4 regions of the Peribacillus sp. YIM B13477 genome follow, and region 4 is predicted to be linked to each of the others. Evidence: riboswitches for the same ligand, from Rfam matches in the RefSeq annotation. Region 4 holds a riboswitch; each other region holds the start of a gene.
The links. A riboswitch is a leader RNA that binds a small molecule or an ion and turns the genes downstream of it on or off. The one in region 4 is predicted to bind thiamine pyrophosphate.
Positions count from the first base shown of each region.

Region 1: another riboswitch for thiamine pyrophosphate. It lies ahead of tenA (thiaminase II); the one in region 4 lies ahead of thiC (phosphomethylpyrimidine synthase ThiC).
Region 2: another riboswitch for thiamine pyrophosphate. It lies ahead of ACFX4H_RS23590 (ABC transporter substrate-binding protein); the one in region 4 lies ahead of thiC (phosphomethylpyrimidine synthase ThiC).
Region 3: another riboswitch for thiamine pyrophosphate. It lies ahead of tenA (thiaminase II); the one in region 4 lies ahead of thiC (phosphomethylpyrimidine synthase ThiC).

Region 1 is NZ_JBHZPD010000002.1:361,868-366,154, reverse strand. Features, by position in the region: gene thiM (hydroxyethylthiazole kinase) at 1-376, opposite strand, end outside; gene thiD (bifunctional hydroxymethylpyrimidine kinase/phosphomethylpyrimidine kinase) at 373-1,179, opposite strand; gene thiW (energy coupling factor transporter S component ThiW) at 1,148-1,669, opposite strand; gene tenA (thiaminase II) at 1,685-2,374, opposite strand; TPP riboswitch at 2,466-2,570, opposite strand; SAM riboswitch class I at 2,728-2,832, shown strand; gene ACFX4H_RS08470 (Fur-regulated basic protein FbpA) at 3,003-3,191, shown strand; gene ACFX4H_RS08465 (aspartyl-phosphate phosphatase Spo0E family protein) at 3,441-3,638, shown strand; gene ACFX4H_RS08460 (GNAT family N-acetyltransferase) at 3,708-4,214, opposite strand.
Region 2 is NZ_JBHZPD010000011.1:91,282-95,568, reverse strand. Features, by position in the region: gene rarD (EamA family transporter RarD) at 1-730, shown strand, start outside; gene ACFX4H_RS23595 (protein-glutamine gamma-glutamyltransferase) at 823-1,650, opposite strand; TPP riboswitch at 1,964-2,073, shown strand; gene ACFX4H_RS23590 (ABC transporter substrate-binding protein) at 2,207-3,202, shown strand; gene ACFX4H_RS23585 (thiamine-binding protein) at 3,214-3,498, shown strand; gene ACFX4H_RS23580 (ABC transporter permease) at 3,495-4,277, shown strand; gene ACFX4H_RS23575 (ABC transporter ATP-binding protein) at 4,267-4,287, shown strand, end outside.
Region 3 is NZ_JBHZPD010000005.1:183,031-187,317, reverse strand. Features, by position in the region: gene ACFX4H_RS16775 (protein kinase domain-containing protein) at 1-406, opposite strand, end outside; partial or broken gene ACFX4H_RS16770 (2-keto-4-pentenoate hydratase) at 644-904, opposite strand; TPP riboswitch at 1,191-1,322, shown strand; gene tenA (thiaminase II) at 1,457-2,140, shown strand; gene ACFX4H_RS16760 (ECF transporter S component) at 2,156-2,740, shown strand; gene ACFX4H_RS16755 (ABC transporter ATP-binding protein) at 2,753-4,216, shown strand; gene ACFX4H_RS16750 (energy-coupling factor transporter transmembrane component T family protein) at 4,217-4,287, shown strand, end outside.
Region 4 is NZ_JBHZPD010000002.1:983,098-987,384, forward strand. Features, by position in the region: gene ACFX4H_RS11460 (hypothetical protein) at 47-217, opposite strand; gene thiC (phosphomethylpyrimidine synthase ThiC) at 240-2,021, opposite strand; TPP riboswitch at 2,158-2,272, opposite strand; gene ACFX4H_RS11470 (HAD family hydrolase) at 2,390-3,178, opposite strand; gene ACFX4H_RS11475 (histidine phosphatase family protein) at 3,331-3,876, opposite strand; gene ACFX4H_RS11480 (hypothetical protein) at 4,120-4,287, opposite strand, start outside.

The DNA of each region.
Region 1 (4,287 bases), 620 kb from region 4:
TTTCACTCGCATTTCCGCGAATGATTTGGAAAGTAACCTTACTTAGGAGTTCTTTGACTTGCTCTGTACGATAGGAGGTGGCACCAACTCCCACCGGGTCCAAAATGACTGGGATGTCCAGGTCATTTGCCGTTTTACCGGCAATCTCCATTGCTTCCAAGGCTTTATCATCGATCGTTCCGAAATTCAGGACCAATGCATCTGCTAATTTGACCATATCCGCCACTTCACTTGGGCTCGATGTCATTACTGGTGAACCTCCGATGGCAAGGGTGGCATTTGCACAGTCATTGACCGTAACAAAGTTGGTGATTTGGTGAACGAGTGGTTTCCTTTCTCTTACCTTCATAAATAAATCGGCTGAAGAAATATTCATAACAAGTCACTCCGTTCTTTTTTTGAATATGAATGAAAATGATGGACAGGTCCATGACCTTTACCGATTGAAAAGCTATTGCGTATCGCTTCGGAAATATAGGTCTTGGCATGTTCGATCGACACTTGCAATGGCAGTCCATTTGCCAGGTTAGATGTAATGGCGGATGATAGGGTACAGCCCGTACCATGAGTGTTTTTTGTATGAATGCGTTCTCCCTTGATCCAGTGGAAGTCAGTCCCATCATAAAAAAGATCATTTGGATTTCCTGCCGCATGGCCGCCTTTAAGTAAAACGGCTTTGGAACCCATTTCTTGTATCGAAATGCATGCCCTGTAGAAATCTTGTTTCGTCCGAATCGGGAAGCCAGTAAGTACTTCCGCTTCTGGTACATTGGGTGTTACAAGATTTGCAAGCGGAAGCAATTCCATTTTTAAGGCAGAGATGGCCTTTTCGTCGAGCAAATGGTGGCCGCTTTTGGAAATCATGACAGGGTCAAGGATAACGATGGCAGGCATGAAGGTTTTAAGGGACGCAGCGACCGTTTCCACGATTTCTTTTGATCCAAGCATGCCTATTTTTACTGCATCGACAGGAATATCTTCAAAGATAGCTGCAATTTGATCCGATATGATAGCTGTTTCAATGGGCTGTACAGAACGGACTTCCATTGTGTTTTGGGCAGTTACGGCTGTGATGGCAGACATTCCAAACACACCATGTGCAGAAAATGTTTTTAAATCCGCTTGTATTCCAGCACCGCCCCCTGAATCAGAGCCTGCGATCGTTAATGCTGTTTTCATAAAAAAACCCCTTCATATAATTATTTTTTAGCAGTATTTTAAGTAATATGAAAGCTAAAATCGCCCCTGCGAATGAACTGAACATAAAAGCCGGTAAAAAACCAAAAAGAGCAGCTTTTTCTCCCAATAGGAGGGTGGCAAGCGGATAACAGGCCAGGGAACCGAGAAATCCGGTCCCGATCACTTCCCCTAAACAGGCGAATTTTAAGCTTTGTGTTTTTCGGTAAAGGATGGCGGCCAAAAGTGCACCAATCATGCTGCCGGGAAAGGCGAAAATTGAACCGGTACCAGTCATGTTTCTAATGATGGAAACTAAAAAAGCTTGTGTCACCGCATATGCAGGCCCCAATAAAACCGCCGTCAGGACATTTGCCAGATGTTGAATAGGAAAGATTTTTGCAAATCCTGCAGGGATGAAAATAAATGAACTGGTCAGCGTCGTTAAAGCCGTGATCATGGCAGTCAATGTCAGTTTCTTGATAGGGTTCATCCTCATGTCAACCACCTACAGAGGCCAATCCTGCTCATTTTGAACCATGTCCCAGAATAAATATTCATATCGGGAAGTAACCAAAAAGTGCTTTTCTAATCTAAGAAGTTCCTTTTCAGGCATGTCTTCGGTCAATTCTTCCAATAAAGCGATCAGCCACTTGTGTGCTTCCCCGAATTCAGGAGATGAATAGGACCTTATCCAATCTGCGTAGCGATTGTTTTCCAGTGCTGCTCCATTTTGTTCTTTTAATAGCAAACCGATTTCATAATAATCCCAAGCGCAGGGCAGGAGACAGGCGATCAAGTCTGCCAAAGTCCCATGCTGAGCTGCATTTAGCATGTAACCTGTATAGGCTAGAGTGGTTGGAGTAGGTTCTGTATTTTCCAATTCCTTGGAGCTGATCCCGAATTCGGAAGCATAATGCCGATGAATATCCATTTCCACTTGAAGGGTTTCATTTAAAATGCTCGCAAATTTTGCCATGGTTTCGATGTTATGGGCTTTGATGACACCTAAAGCAAAGAGCTTGGAATAATCCATGAGATAGACATAGTCCTGCTTCAGGTAATAGGCAAATTTCTTTTCAGGAAGTGTGCCGTTTCCAATTGCCTGGACAAAGGGATGTGAATGGTTCCTTTTCCAAATCTCTTTTGCCCGTGCATGCAGTCTATCACTGAATGTTTCTAATTTTGTATTCTCCATTGTTCATCCTCCTATAGAATGGCTCCCTTTGTTAAATAAAAAACCCCGTTCCTGAATACGGAACGGGGTAGATGGATATAGTCTGTAAAATGGACGATATCATCCACTTCCCTCCGCCGGTATGAGCCGGTTCAGGTTCAAAGGGTCCGGAACTAATTCCATCTCAGTCTTAAAAAAGACTCCCCTAGTGGTGTGAATTGTATGTAATTACTGACATCATATCAGAAAGACAAGAAAATGCAACCCGTATTTGAAAGAGGGATCACTTTATGTCCAGGAAAAAAGGGAGAACCAGGTAATTGACTTTTGAAGATTATTAGGATAGAATCATTTCTACATCATTATATATTGAATTCTTATCCAGAGAGGTGGAGGGACTTGGCCCTATGAAACCTCGGCAGCGGACCCGTTTAGGGAACTGTGCTAAATCCAACAAGCATATGCTTGGAAGATAAGAAGAGCCGTACGGACACTGTCAGCCTCTTCTTAAATTAGAAGGGGCTTTTATTTTTGGGAAATAACGTTTAGTGACATACTAGAAAAGGTATATATAATTTGGTGAAATCAAACAAGTTGATAAAGTTTAGCTAACTAGAAGCAGGCACTAGGACGGAAAGGAGCCATTTACATGGCAGAATTATTTAAGAGGATTGAACAGAGGAAGGCAAAACTCATTGAAGAGCTATTGGCCAATGGAGTATACAAAACCTCTGATGAAAGGCACCTTTATGATGCCCCATTAAAAGTACTTGAAGATGAATATAAGATTGTTATAAATAGACCTAATAACGAGTCACCTTCTGAATGGATGACATAGTAATCGGAATACAATATTTGGATTTTTGGATAAGGGATATGATGTAAGCATTCGCAGTCTACACTAGTGGATGCTTTTTTTGCGTTTATTAGAAAACGACACACATTATACATAATTAAATAACAAAATAGGTGTTTTGTCACATTTGACCTATAAAATAACACATTTAATTTCTGAAAAATAGTTGATTTTAACTAGTGGTTTCATTATGATGAAAGTGTAAAAATATTGAATAAATGGGAGGTGGCTATGATGACTTGCTATAAGGTAACTATAGAAAAAGTAGAAGAGAAGAGACAGGAAATGATAAGGTTGGGAGCGATTTACGGCTTAACAAGTCTGCTGACTGTACAAGCCAGCCAAGAATTGGATACGCTATTGAATGCGTTAGCAAGTAAAAGAGATTCTGAATATTTTTCCCTTCAAGAAGCATATAGGTATTTTTAAATTAGCAATCCGACCTGTATTAATCTAAAAAAGCTACTGCTCAAGGCAATAGCTCTAAAGAATTATATATTAAATATCGACACGTTTACCTAGAATGATCAAATCCCGCTCAATGCCATCCATCTCGGCAACTTGAGGTAAATGTGCCCATTCTTCAAATCCGAATTTGGAAAAAAGCTTAAGGCTTGGTGTATTATGGGCGAAAATGAAACCCAATAAAGTCTTAACACCTAATTTTGGACTCAATTCAATTGCCTTTCGAATCGAAATTTGTCCAATTCCTTTTCCCCGGAAATAATCATCAATGTAAATGCTGATTTCGGCAGTGGAATTATATGCCGGTCGGCCATAAAAGGATTGAAAGCTCATCCATCCAGCGGTTTTCCCTTCTATAGTAATGATATATAGCGGTCTACTTTCTGAATGATGTTCCTCAAACCATTTAACCCTCGATTGGACGGATACAGGTTCCGTATCTGCCGTTACCATCCTTGAAGCAATTGTCGAATTATATATTTCAACAATTCTGGGTAGATCAGATAGTTCTGCCTCTCTAAACTCTATGTGTTCTTCCATGATATAAACTCCTAACTATCATTTATTCAATCTCCAGAATGAAGGGTGATCCCGTTTTTGGTTTTAGGGACGT
Region 2 (4,287 bases), on a different contig from region 4:
CAAAAACATACTGGGAAATCCGAAACTCTTTACGGCATTACTAACGGCGTCACTGCTTGTTACGGCCAATTGGGGAGTGTTCATATGGGCCGTTAACTCAGGACGGATCCTCGACACAAGCCTTGGATATTATATCAATCCGCTCGTCAGTGTACTATTGGGAGTGATAGTCTTAAAAGAAAAATTGAGCGGGGCCCAAATCATTTCATTCCTGCTTGCAGGAATCGGAGTCTTGATCCTTGGCATTCATTTCGGCACGATCCCGTGGATCTCTCTTGTTTTGGCCATGACCTTTGGATTATACGGTCTGGCAAAAAAAATGATCAAGGCTGAATCGGCAATCGGGCTGACGCTCGAAACGATGATGGTAACGCCTCTGGCCTTAGGTTACCTGATTTACTTGATGAACAGGTCGGAAATGCAATTCTTTACAGACGGGAGCACAAGCTTGCTGTTGGTGGGCGGCGGGATTGCCACGGCATTACCTCTTTTATATTTTGCAAAAGGGGCCGAGAAGATCCCGTTATCGATGCTTGGCATTTTTCAGTATATCGCTCCGACCTTATCTTTATTGATCGGGGTATTCGTCTATCATGAAAGTTTCACCAAAGCACATCTTTTAGCCTTTTTGTTCATATGGTCAGCTTTGGCTGTTTATACACTATCCATAACGAAATGGGGGCAGGCAAGTGCCCGCAGGTTCAAAGGCAAAGGGAATATTGGTGCGTGAAAAGAAAAAAATGCTTGGGGAGATTTCTGCCCAAGCATTTTTTATGTCGATATTCAATAAAACGGATTTATGGCATAGGCGAAATGCCAGGGTCATGAAAGGTATATCTTCGAACCTATTTCAGAAACAATACAATTGGAAAGGCTGGCAGGACTGTTATCGGGCATGGCACGGGGGTTATTTAGTTGGAATTGTCTATAGAAGGAACTATCCAGGAAAATGATATGCGTTGTCAGGAATGCTGATATGGTGGCGAATGGCTTTCTATTGCTATTTAATTCATCGATGATTCCCTGTGCAGTGGTAATCCCGATCCCGTGGCCATAAAAGAGGTTTCTCCCTAATAATATGGCATTTTCACCTTGCCATTCAGGGGTTGCCAAGTCGTGATCAGGGTTTTTGAAGTAAACGCAATCACCTGGTGAATAATCTCTTCCCTGGTGAACGATGAGAGCCATATTCCTTGGAGGGCGCCAGTCATATAAAAATAGGTCTGAAAAAAGATAGTCGAAATTCCTGGGTCCGATTAAATCCAAAATCGCCTTTAAAAAAGTGACGACTATTGCTGTCCCGCATTCGAAGGCATAAAGCCCTCCATTCATGAAAATGTCAACGAGCGCAGCATGAGGGAGAATCCCTGGCTGAAGGGTAAAGGTGCCATCCTTTGAAAGGTGCCAATAACGTTGATTGGATTGAGACTCCTCGAGTGTGGAAAATTCCGGACCGCTTTTATCCAACGCAATAGCTGCCTCTATGACTCGGTTCCTCAGCTGTATCTCGAAATTAAAATCCCCAAAGTTCCGGTATTCAAAAACGTTAGAATCTTCCGCCAAGCATTGAAGAGTTTCAAGCGATTTGGCAGAGGCTGTGCCTGGTTGGATTTGACTGACATCTAACCATTTGTGATTAATCTTTATCATGACATATCCACCTTTTGCTTATGAAATTAAGGGTTTAATAAAACCAGTAAACAAAAATGTCTACACGTAATGCTCATTATATGAATGCTTGCAAAGAAATGACTATTTGGAACGTGTCCGCCACCGTTGCAGCCAAGAATGAGCGGAATGGAAAGAGACGGAATCATTATACTTTCAATGATTTTCGTTCCAAAAGATGTTTTGCAAGACATCCTGAAGTGCCAGGAATACCTTTCCAATTAGAGAGTAGAAGCAAATTAGTATTCCTTTTTCCCTATGAATTGATATAATGAGAGAGAAAAGTTCATATGTGCGAGAAATGTAGGGGGGCCAGTACTGCTGGCTGAGATTGCATCCATTAGATGCTGACTCTTTGAACCTGATCTGGGTGATGCCAGCGGAGGGAACATATTATGACTGATTTTCTGTTTTGTATGTTAACGTCCGAATTCATCTTCGGGCGTTTTTTGCTGTTTTATCCAGTATTTGAATAGCCCTGGAGCCCCATCATGGTTCCGGCATATGAATCTTATAAGATGTGTAGGAGGATAATGACTTGAATAAATTCTTACCACTGTTAACTTCGTTCTTCCTTTTAGCTGGATGCGGAGCAGGCGGAACTAATGAAAAAGAAGAAGTATCTAAAAATGAAGAATTAAAGAAGGTATCGGTCGTGCTCGATTGGACACCGAATACAAACCATACAGGATTGTATGTAGCCAAGGAAAAAGGTTATTTTAAAGAACAAGGTCTTGATGTGGAAATTATCATGCCAGGTGAAGCTGGAGCTGATAAGCTTGTCGCTTCAGGGAAATCTGAATTTGGCGTGAGCTATCAAGAGGGGATAACGCAGGCCCGCGTACAGGGTGTGCCGATTGTTTCGGTAGCTGCCGTCATCCAGCATAATACTTCGGGATTCGCTTCCCCTGAGGCTAAGGACATTACGACTCCGAAGGATTTTGAAGGGAAAACGTATGGTGGCTGGGGATCTCCGGTTGAAAAGGCCATTATTGATTCACTCATGAAAAAGGAAAATGCGGATGTAAATGAAGTGGACATAGTCAATACAGGAGACATGGATTTTTTCACTTCGGTTAAAAGGGATATAGATTTTGCCTGGATTTATTATGGTTGGACAGGCATTGAGGCTGAGTTGCGAAATGAAAAGCTTAATATGGTGTACTTAACCGAATACTCTGATAAGCTTGATTACTATACGCCTGTTTTGACTACAAATGAAAAGATGATAAAAGAAGATCCCGAGACTGTTAAAGCATTCGTTCATGCAGCTTCGAAAGGGTACCAGTTTGCGATTAAGAATCCTGATGATGCAGCAGATATGTTAATTGAGTCTGCACCGGATCTTGATCCAAAACTAGTGAAGAAAAGCCAGGAGTGGCTTGCAGCCAAGTATCAGGATGATGCTCCGCGATGGGGTGAACAAAAGCTTGAAATTTGGAAGAATTACAGTGAGTGGATGACTGAAAATAAGCTTCTTGAAGGTGATTTCGATCCTGAAAAGGCATTTACCAATGAATTTTTACCAAAATAGGAGGAAATACAATGGCCAATTCATTAATTAGTATACAAATTATTCCTAAAGGGGAAAATGTCATCCCTATGGTCGATGAAGCAATCAAGATCATTGAAGAATCAGGTGTCAAGTATGAGGTTCACCCGCTTGAAACGACAATGGAGGGGGAGCTTTCCGAGCTTTTTGCCGTGATAGAAAAAATGAATGTAAGAATGATTGAAATAGGATCGCCGAATGTCATTTCCCAAGTGAAAATATTATATCAGCCAAGCGGGATTACGATGGATACGTTAACGGAGAAATATCGGGCATGATCGGAAGGGGAATTTGGAAGAAGGGGGCTCCCTTCTTTCTTTTATTATTGTTGCTGATTGTATGGGAGTCAGTGACAGTCTTATTGAAAGTTGAAGAATGGCTGCTTCCCGCTCCATCGGCCATTTTCATTGAAGGAATTGAGTCGTCCCGCAATCTTTACGGACACCTTATATCCACAACCGAGCTTGCGTTGTCGGGATTTTTTATTGGAAGCTGTATCGGCTTATTGATCGCGGCCATCCTACACCTATTTCCAGGTGTGAAGGACGCGGTTTATCCTCTGCTCATACTATCACAAAATATACCTATCATTGTTTTGGCGCCGCTTTTGGTGATCTGGTTTGGCTTCGGCATGCTGCCTAAGTTAATCGTGATTTCACTTGTATGTTTTTTTCCGGTTGCGGTCGCATCATTGGACGGTTTTCGCCAGACACCATACGAGCTTAAGCATTATTTCAAGATGATGGGAGCGGGGAAAAACCAGTTATTTTGGAAGCTGGAACTTCCTCACTCGATCCCGTTCATTTTCTCCGGCCTGAAAATTTCGGCTACCTATAGTGTAATGGGTGCGGTTATTTCGGAATGGCTTGGGGCAAAATCGGGGATTGGTGTTTATATGACTCTCGCTTCTTCAGCGTTCAGGACAGATCGGGTGTTTGTAGCCATTTTCATCATTATGGGAATGAGCCTGATTTTTTTTGGAATCATCACTTTCCTGGAGAAATACTTGGTTTCTTGGAAGAGAAAGGAGGGCGAAAAGGGTGAAGCTGGAAATTAAAGACGTCTCC
Region 3 (4,287 bases), on a different contig from region 4:
TCGGTATACGTAAATCTTGATGGAAAATGTCATGCTCATGTAGATAACATACTAAATCGACCAGCTTATATAGAAAATATAGAGACTCTTTCTCATTGAACGTTAATTGATTCGAGAAAATATGGTCTTCTAAATTATTCCCTTCTATGAAATCCATCACAAAATAAACATTTCCATCCTGCGAAAATTTCTCGTGAAATTTAGGGATATTTCTGTGGTTTAACATTCGTAATATGGAAATTTCATTTTCAAACTGTTTCAGCTCTTTTTTGCTGCGGCGTTTACTTTTCCGGAGCTGTTTGATCACTATATTTTCATTCTTTTTCAAATCATTGCAACGATAAACAATACCGTAGCTTCCTGTTCCGATTACAGCTTTTACCTCGTAGCGGTAATTCAAAACCACACTCTTTTTTAAAGGAATATCCACAATTAACTGGTAGAACTTTCTAAAGGAACGCAAAATTGAAACTTTCCTCACCACTTTCATCTATTCAAGTCAAGAACAAAAAAAGGCCGTTATTAATTAAGCTGGAAATATGAATGAACATGGATAGTTTAACACTGATTTTGATAATGCGGTAATGAAAGTCATTTCTTCGGGGAGATCTTTTGATAGTTCACAATTAAAAATAAATTATTCGCTATCAACCACTTCGATCGAAGCAACCACATAATCAGTGGCCTCGATTACATCATCAACCGTAATATTGGGGACATGTAAATCTTTCCTTAATATGAAAGCTACTTCTGCCTCCACTTTTGGCTGGATTAACCGTAAACTCGAAATGCAGCCGTCATTTTCTATATTCATCGTATCAAGTAAATGTCCATAATCCGGTTCATCCACTCCCAGAACCTCCTGCATAGCCTTTGAAGTCAAGCCTATCTTCTTACCTGATACAGCTGAATTCACGAGTAAACCAGCTGAATTCACGAGTAAACCGGCAAAATTCACGAGTAAACCGGTAAAACTCACGAGTAAAACAGCAGAATTCACGAGTAAACCGGTAAAACTCACGAGTAAACTACTAACTGAGCTCTCTTTGATCAAATTCTTTGAAGGCTACGGGAAATGAGGATATGGAAGATTGAAAGTTTAGTAACCCTAAATCAAGAAAACTTTTCTAATACGTTTGACAATTGGATTTATCGTGTTAATATAAAGGCAAATGAATTTAATATACAATTTGTACCACTAGGGGTGCTTTATAGGTAAAAGTTGATTTTTTACCCACAAAAGCTGAGATTGAAGTATGACTTTAAGACCCTTAGAACCTGATCTGGTTTATACCAGCGTAGGGAAGTGGGGTCTGGAACTATACATTTCTGTATTATTTCAAGTACAACCACTTTCTTTACGTTTAAGAAAGTGGTTTTTTGTTTGCAAAAAAAGGGGTGATAAGTGTTTTTTCCGAAACGTTCATTGAAAAAATACAATTTGGAGGTAATGGACATGAAGTTTTCAGAGGAAATCCGTAAGGAAGTTGATCACATTTGGGAAGCTAGTTTTAATCATCCGTTCGTTGCAGGAATAGGAGATGGCACATTGCCATTGGAGTGTTTCCGTTTCTATGTCATGCAAGATGCCTATTATTTATCTCATTTTGCTAGAGTTCAAGCCTTAGGGGCAGTCAAAGCTACAGATTTACATACAACAAGCAGGCTTGCCGGCCATGCACAAGGAACATATGAAGCGGAGTTGAAGCTTCATGAGAATTTTTCCGAGAGATTAGGGATCACAAAAGAAGAACGGGAAAATTTCAAGCCTGCCCCGACTGCCTATGCTTATACTTCCCATATGTATCGTGCGGCTTATTCGGGACATTTAGGAGATGTTATTGCAGCTATCTTGCCGTGTTACTGGCTGTATTATGAGATAGGTGAAAAGCTGCAAGAGTGCATGCCCGAAGAGCCGATTTATCAAGAGTGGATAGCGGCTTACGGAGGAGAGTGGTTCCGCACTTTGGTGGAAGAACAAATTGCGAGGCTGGATGAGATTGCTGAAAAAGTAACTGAAGAAGATAAGGCGAGAATGAAAGAGCATTTTATTCTCAGCAGCCAATATGAATACTCATTTTGGGAAATGGCTTATCGTTTAGAGACATGGCCCGTTCATAAGGAAACATTAGAAGTATAAAAGGAGAATGAAATAATGAAAAAAGGATTGAAATTAACGGACATATTGGTCACGATCGTGATTGCGGTAGCATTTGGAATCGTTTATATCCTTTGGGGTTCGATTTATTATTCCGTTAAACCGTTAGGATTACATCTGGATCAACTTATTTATGGAATGTGGTTTATAGCTGGCCCCGTCGCCTTCTTAATTTTACGGAAACCGGGTGTGGCACTTTTGGCGGAGATAGCTGCAGCTTCCGGGGAGTTCTTCCTTGGTTCACCATGGGGGCTGACCGTACTGTTATATGGGGTGGTCCAAGGTTTGTTCGCGGAACTGGTGTTCATGACTTTTAAATATAAAAAATTCAATATGCAGGTGGCCGTTTTAGCTGCGATAGCTTCCTGCCTGGCATCAGTTATCATGGATTTTGCATACGGGGAAATAGGTGCGCTTTCAACTTGGAATCTATCGTTATTCATGATAACGAGGTTTGTGGGTTCCATATTCTTTGCAGGTGTGACCGCTTATTATCTAGTTAAAGTCCTGGAAGCAACAGGAGTAACAAATCTTGTGCGTCCGGTTTCCAATAAAGATTATGCAGAACTGGATCAAAAGTAGAGGTTGAGGGCCATGGAACCAATCGTTTCTGTTGAAAAGTTAAGAATGAAATATCCCGGTGATGAATCTTTGATATTCAAGGACCTATCATTAACGTTTGATCAAGGAGAAAAAGTGCTATTGTTGGGACCATCAGGATGTGGTAAGTCCACTCTGTTGCAAGTGTTAAGCGGATTGATTCCGAATTCCATCGAAGTACCGATGAAAGCGGAAAAATTGAAATGCCCTTCTTCATGGGGGTATGTTTTTCAAGACCCTGATAGCCAGTTTTGCATGCCATTTGCCGATGAGGAAATTGCCTTTGTCCTTGAGAATCTTTCCGTCCCTAAAGAAGAAATGAAAGAGAAAATTGAAAATCAAATCCGTAATGTAGGATTGAACCTAGGGCATACAAGTATAGAAACATTATCAGGCGGGATGAAACAGCGTCTGGCAATCGCTTCAGTATTGGCCCTTGAACCAGAAGTGCTATTTTTAGATGAACCGACGGCCATGCTTGATCCGGAAGGAACGAAAGAAATCTGGGACTTGTTGAAGGAAGTCGGAAAAGACAAAACGGTTATTATCGTCGAACATAAAATTGACCATGTTTTAGAATTCATCGAACGAATCGTGCTTTTAAACGATGACGGTCAAATCATAGCTGATGGTCCAAGAGACACCATTCTTTCCCTATATAAAAATGAAATGAGAGAACATGGAATTTGGTTCCCTGGTGTTTGGGATGAATATATACAGAAGTATGCACCCACTAGGGAACACCAATTTACAGATTGTTTACCCCTTTTGGATGTGCAAGGATTTAGCGGTTTTCGGAATAAAGAGGAAAAAATCAAGGTTGAAGAGCTGAAGGTCCATTCAGGAGAATGGATTGTGATCAGGGGAGAAAATGGCGCGGGCAAGAGTACACTTTTGCATGCATTGATGCAGTTCATAAAAACGAAAGGTACGTATGAATTATTGGGGAACCCCATTAAAATGGTGAAAAATCCAACGGATCATATGACGTTTGTCTTTCAAAATCCCGAGTTTCAGTTCGTTGCAAATACTGTATATGAAGAGATTGCTTATTCATTGCGTATTGATAAAAGGCCGCAACAAGAAATAGATGAGAGAGTCCGCTCATTGCTTAAAGTGTTCCGCCTTGAGGCACATCGGGATAAACATCCGTTTCAATTATCAATGGGTCAAAAGCGTCGCTTAAGCGTAGCAGCATCAATCGTAATCGACAAAAAAATAATTCTCCTGGATGAGCCGACATTTGGCCAAGATTCGAAAAATACCTTTGCATTATTGGAATGGTTCGAGGAATATCGAAGGCGCGGAATAACCGTGATCATGGTAACTCATGACGAACATATTTCAAAAAACTTTGCAACCAGGATCTGGACGGTTAAGGGCGGAAACGTAATAAGTGATAAAAACATCGCGCAAGCCGGATTTGTCGAGACCAAAGTTAAAAGGAGTGTCATGTAGATGAATGTTTCAAACGCAGAAACATGGCTCCATGGAATTAATCCAAGCCTTAAACTTGGTGTACTGATTGT
Region 4 (4,287 bases):
TCAACATGATTAAGGGATTCATTCCATAATGACGATTAAGGAATCATTACCATTGAAGACTTTCGATCAAGTGGCACTTTGTACATTGTTGACTATAATCATTTTTCACAAATTCATGGTTGCAATTCTCCCGAAAAATGTTCAGCTCCCTTTTTAGCTGCTCCAATTGAGTTTCCAACTGTTTCATTTCAACTTTTATCTGGATTACCCGATTCATCGAATTCTCCCTCTCGTCGGAATCATTGATAGATTTTTCCATCCGTTTTCCTAAATTCATTCGCTTTTTCTTTAAGCCCTTCATCGATTACCGACTCAAAGCCCAGACCCTTTTCCTTCGCCAAATCACGGATGTCCTGAGAGATTCTCATACTGCAGAATTTCGGTCCGCACATTGAACAGAAATGGGCTGTTTTGGCACCTTCTGCCGGAAGAGTTTCATCGTGATATTCAACCGCCCTTTCAGGATCAAGGGAAAGATTGAACTGATCTCTCCAACGAAATTCGAATCTAGCCTTCGAAAGGGCATCATCCCGTTTTCTTGCCTGCGGATGGCCTTTTGCAAGATCAGCTGCGTGTGCTGCAATTTTATAAGTAATGACCCCTACCCGGACATCCTCTTTATTCGGAAGTCCCAAATGCTCTTTCGGTGTCACATAGCAAAGCATGGCCGTTCCAAACCATCCAATCATGGCAGCACCAATCGCAGAAGTGATATGGTCGTATCCAGGAGCTATGTCCGTCGTCAATGGTCCCAGGGTATAGAATGGTGCTTCTTGACAGACTTCCAGCTGTTTATCCATATTTTCTTTAATCAAATGCATCGGTACGTGACCGGGTCCCTCCACCATGACTTGAACATCGTGCTTCCAAGCAATCTTCGTCAATTCCCCAAGTGTATCCAATTCCGCAAATTGTGCCTCATCGTTTGCATCTGCAATGGATCCCGGACGGAGACCGTCACCTAATGAGAAAGAAACATCATACGTCTTCATGATTTCACAAATCTCTTCAAAGTGTGTATAGAGAAAGCTTTCTTGGTGGTGGGCCAAGCACCATTGTGCCATGATGGAGCCTCCCCGGGAAACAATACCCGTAACTCGCTTTGCTGTCATGGGGATGTATCGCAAAAGCACACCAGCGTGTATGGTGAAGTAATCGACACCTTGCTCAGCCTGCTCGATTAATGTATCCCGGAATACTTCCCAATTTAAATCTTCCGCGACCCCATTCACTTTTTCCAATGCTTGATATATCGGAACCGTCCCAACCGGCACAGGTGAATTCCTGATAATCCATTCCCGCGTCGTGTGAATATTCTTTCCTGTGGAAAGATCCATTATGTTGTCTGCACCCCATCGTGTAGCCCAAGTCATTTTCTCCACTTCAGCTTCGATCGATGAACTGACAGCTGAGTTTCCAATATTCGCATTTATCTTCACGTGAAAATTACGTCCGATGATCATGGGCTCACTTTCAGGATGGTTAATATTTGCCGGAATGATTGCCCGCCCGCTAGCTACCTCTTCCCTTACAAACTCAGGAGCTACATTTTCCCTGATCGAAATGAACTCCATTTCTGGAGTAATGATCCCTTTGCGGGCATAATGGAGCTGGGTTACGTTTTTCCCTTTCACCGCACGCAATGGTTTTCTTTTCAATCCCGGAAAAACTTCGGCATTGGATTGTGACTCCACTTTTCTATATCCGTTATCTTCCGGCTTTATTTCACGCCCTTCATACTCTTCAACATCTTCCCGTTCCAGAACCCAGCTGCGTCTAATCGGGGCAAGGCCTTTATGAATATCAATCGGATATTCTGAATCCGTATAGAAGCCGCTTGTATCATATACACGTAAAGGCGGGTTCTCCTCTTCGCCGAATGCCCCTGTCGTCGGACTTAGCTCAATTTCACGCATAGGTACTTTAATATCGGGTCTAGATCCCTCAACATACACTTTTTTACTCCCGGCAAAACTGGACATAATTGAAACGTTCATGTCATTTACTGAATTACTCTTCATGATTTCATTTCTCCTTTTTAAGTTCATTTAAAAAGGACAAAATCCAATCCATTTCGCACGAAAAAGCCAGGTCTCATATTTAAGACCCGGCTAACGTTAGTATGACTACAGAAATGACCAATTGAAAGGTCATCGTTTAGTAGATTTCTAACTTCCCCACGCTGGTATGAACCAGATCAGGTCCTGAGGGTTAAGAAGCTTAAGCGCTTCTCTCTCAGCCCAACTTTTATTGGACACCCCTAGTCTGAATAATTTAATTGATTACAGGGTAACTATATCTCACCCTTTTCATTCTGTAAATAATTTAAAAGACCTAGTATTTTCTCTGCAATCATCTAAAAATTTGTTATTTGGAGGAGGACCGCCAATTAATTCCCCAGGCTCTCAAGGATAGGGAAAAGCTCTTCTAAATGCGTGATTTCGTAGGTTGGAATCACTTCATTCCGTTCCTTATCATGGCGATTTATCCAAACCGACTTTATGCCTACCCGTGATGCTCCAAGGATATCGGTCATTAAATTATCGCCAACCATCAATACTTCATCCTTATCAAGCTCCATGATTTCCAAAGCGTGCTCAAAAATGGAGGCATCCGGTTTACCTCGTCCAAATGCGCCTGAAATCACGATTTGGTCGAAATAAGGAACCAGTTCAGGCGTTATTTCAAGTTTGGTATTTTGCAGCTCAGGAGATCCGTTCGTAAGCAATAGCAATTTGTACTTCCCTTTTAATTCATCCAGAACACGGAATGTTTCTTCATAGATAAATGGCTTTTTGCGTCTTTCGGCCGGGAAACGTTCTGCCAGTTCAAGCCCAAATTCCGGGTCATCGATCCCTAATGCCTTCAAGCCCCTCGTCCACGCTTCTTTCCGATAAGCCGGTACAATCCCGGCCATCTTCCGGAATTCATCATGATCATCCTGAAAATTCCCCCATAGTCCCTCAAATGGGTTGATTCCGATCATTTGAGTGAATGCATATGTATCGTAAGAAGAATAAAGATCACGCGCTTCCTTCCGCACCGCTTCTTCAAACTCGTCGACATTCAGACCATATTTCTCCTTGGCAACTTCGCATGTGGCCACAAAAGCCTCTTTTACACTTTTCTGATCCCATAGTAATGTATCATCTAAATCAAAAAAAACTGCCTTCAGCAAAATGTCCACCCCTCTTTCCCCAATATTGAATTCGTAAAAATTACACTATTACAATAATAAACCACAACCAATAAAAAAAGAATAACTATTCGGAAAATGCATGCCTCTTTCTTCACAAAATGGCTTATCTTTTCCGGTGGGGAACCATATATTCATTTCCCTTTTCCGCTTTCAAATACATACAATTTTCCATTACCGGCAATCTTGAACTTTGGACCGGTGAACCCCCGTCGGATCAGCTCTTTCCTCATATATACCATGAGGGCGGCATGACTCACGATCAGAACATTCCTTTCCCCTTTTGCAAAGACTTCATCCAATACTTTATTGATTCTTTGCTCAGCAAACTTAATTTCCGCCCTTGTCTGCTTGTTGATCACCGAGCAGCAGCGAATCCAGATGGCCCAAAGGATGAACGGCAGCTTAATCCTTCCTCTCAGAGGGGGAGAAGGTATTTCCCGCAGCTCCTCCATCCGATGAACCGTGCCTGGAAAGATGTGTTCCGCTGTCTTGACGGCTCTCGACATATCACTGCAATAACATTCCTGCCATTCCTCTACGCCAAATAAAGTCGTTCCATAAATAATATCCGCTGCATCATAGTCCACAAACCATTGCTTCATATCATCCGCCGTCACAGATTTCCCAGTAGGAAATTCATGTGCCACCTTAAAATGCCGTACCAAACCAATTTTCATATATTCTCCTTTTTATCTTTTAAAATATTCGTTTCTATTTCTTATAAAAGCCCTTAACAATATATTAACCTATGTAAAGCAATATAATAAATGCAAGTTGAAACCATTAAAAACCTACTGAGCGCCCCTTGTGTATGGTTAAAGGTTCTCACGGATTGTGTCACTGCAAGAATTTGATTATCATAAGGAAAAATATTATGGCCATATGTAAAAAAGAGAAAGCATATCGCCTTCTCCTTTCGTTTAATCTATGAATTGGAGTTCTGTTATCGTACATCTTTTCCTGAATTTATATTTCCCGCTCAAATCACTGAATTGATAATCATTTAGGGATTTTCCCAGTTGTTCCTTTAGTTTATCCGCCGTGATGGATTCCTCAACTGTCTCTTTCCAATTTTCATTTCCCATTAT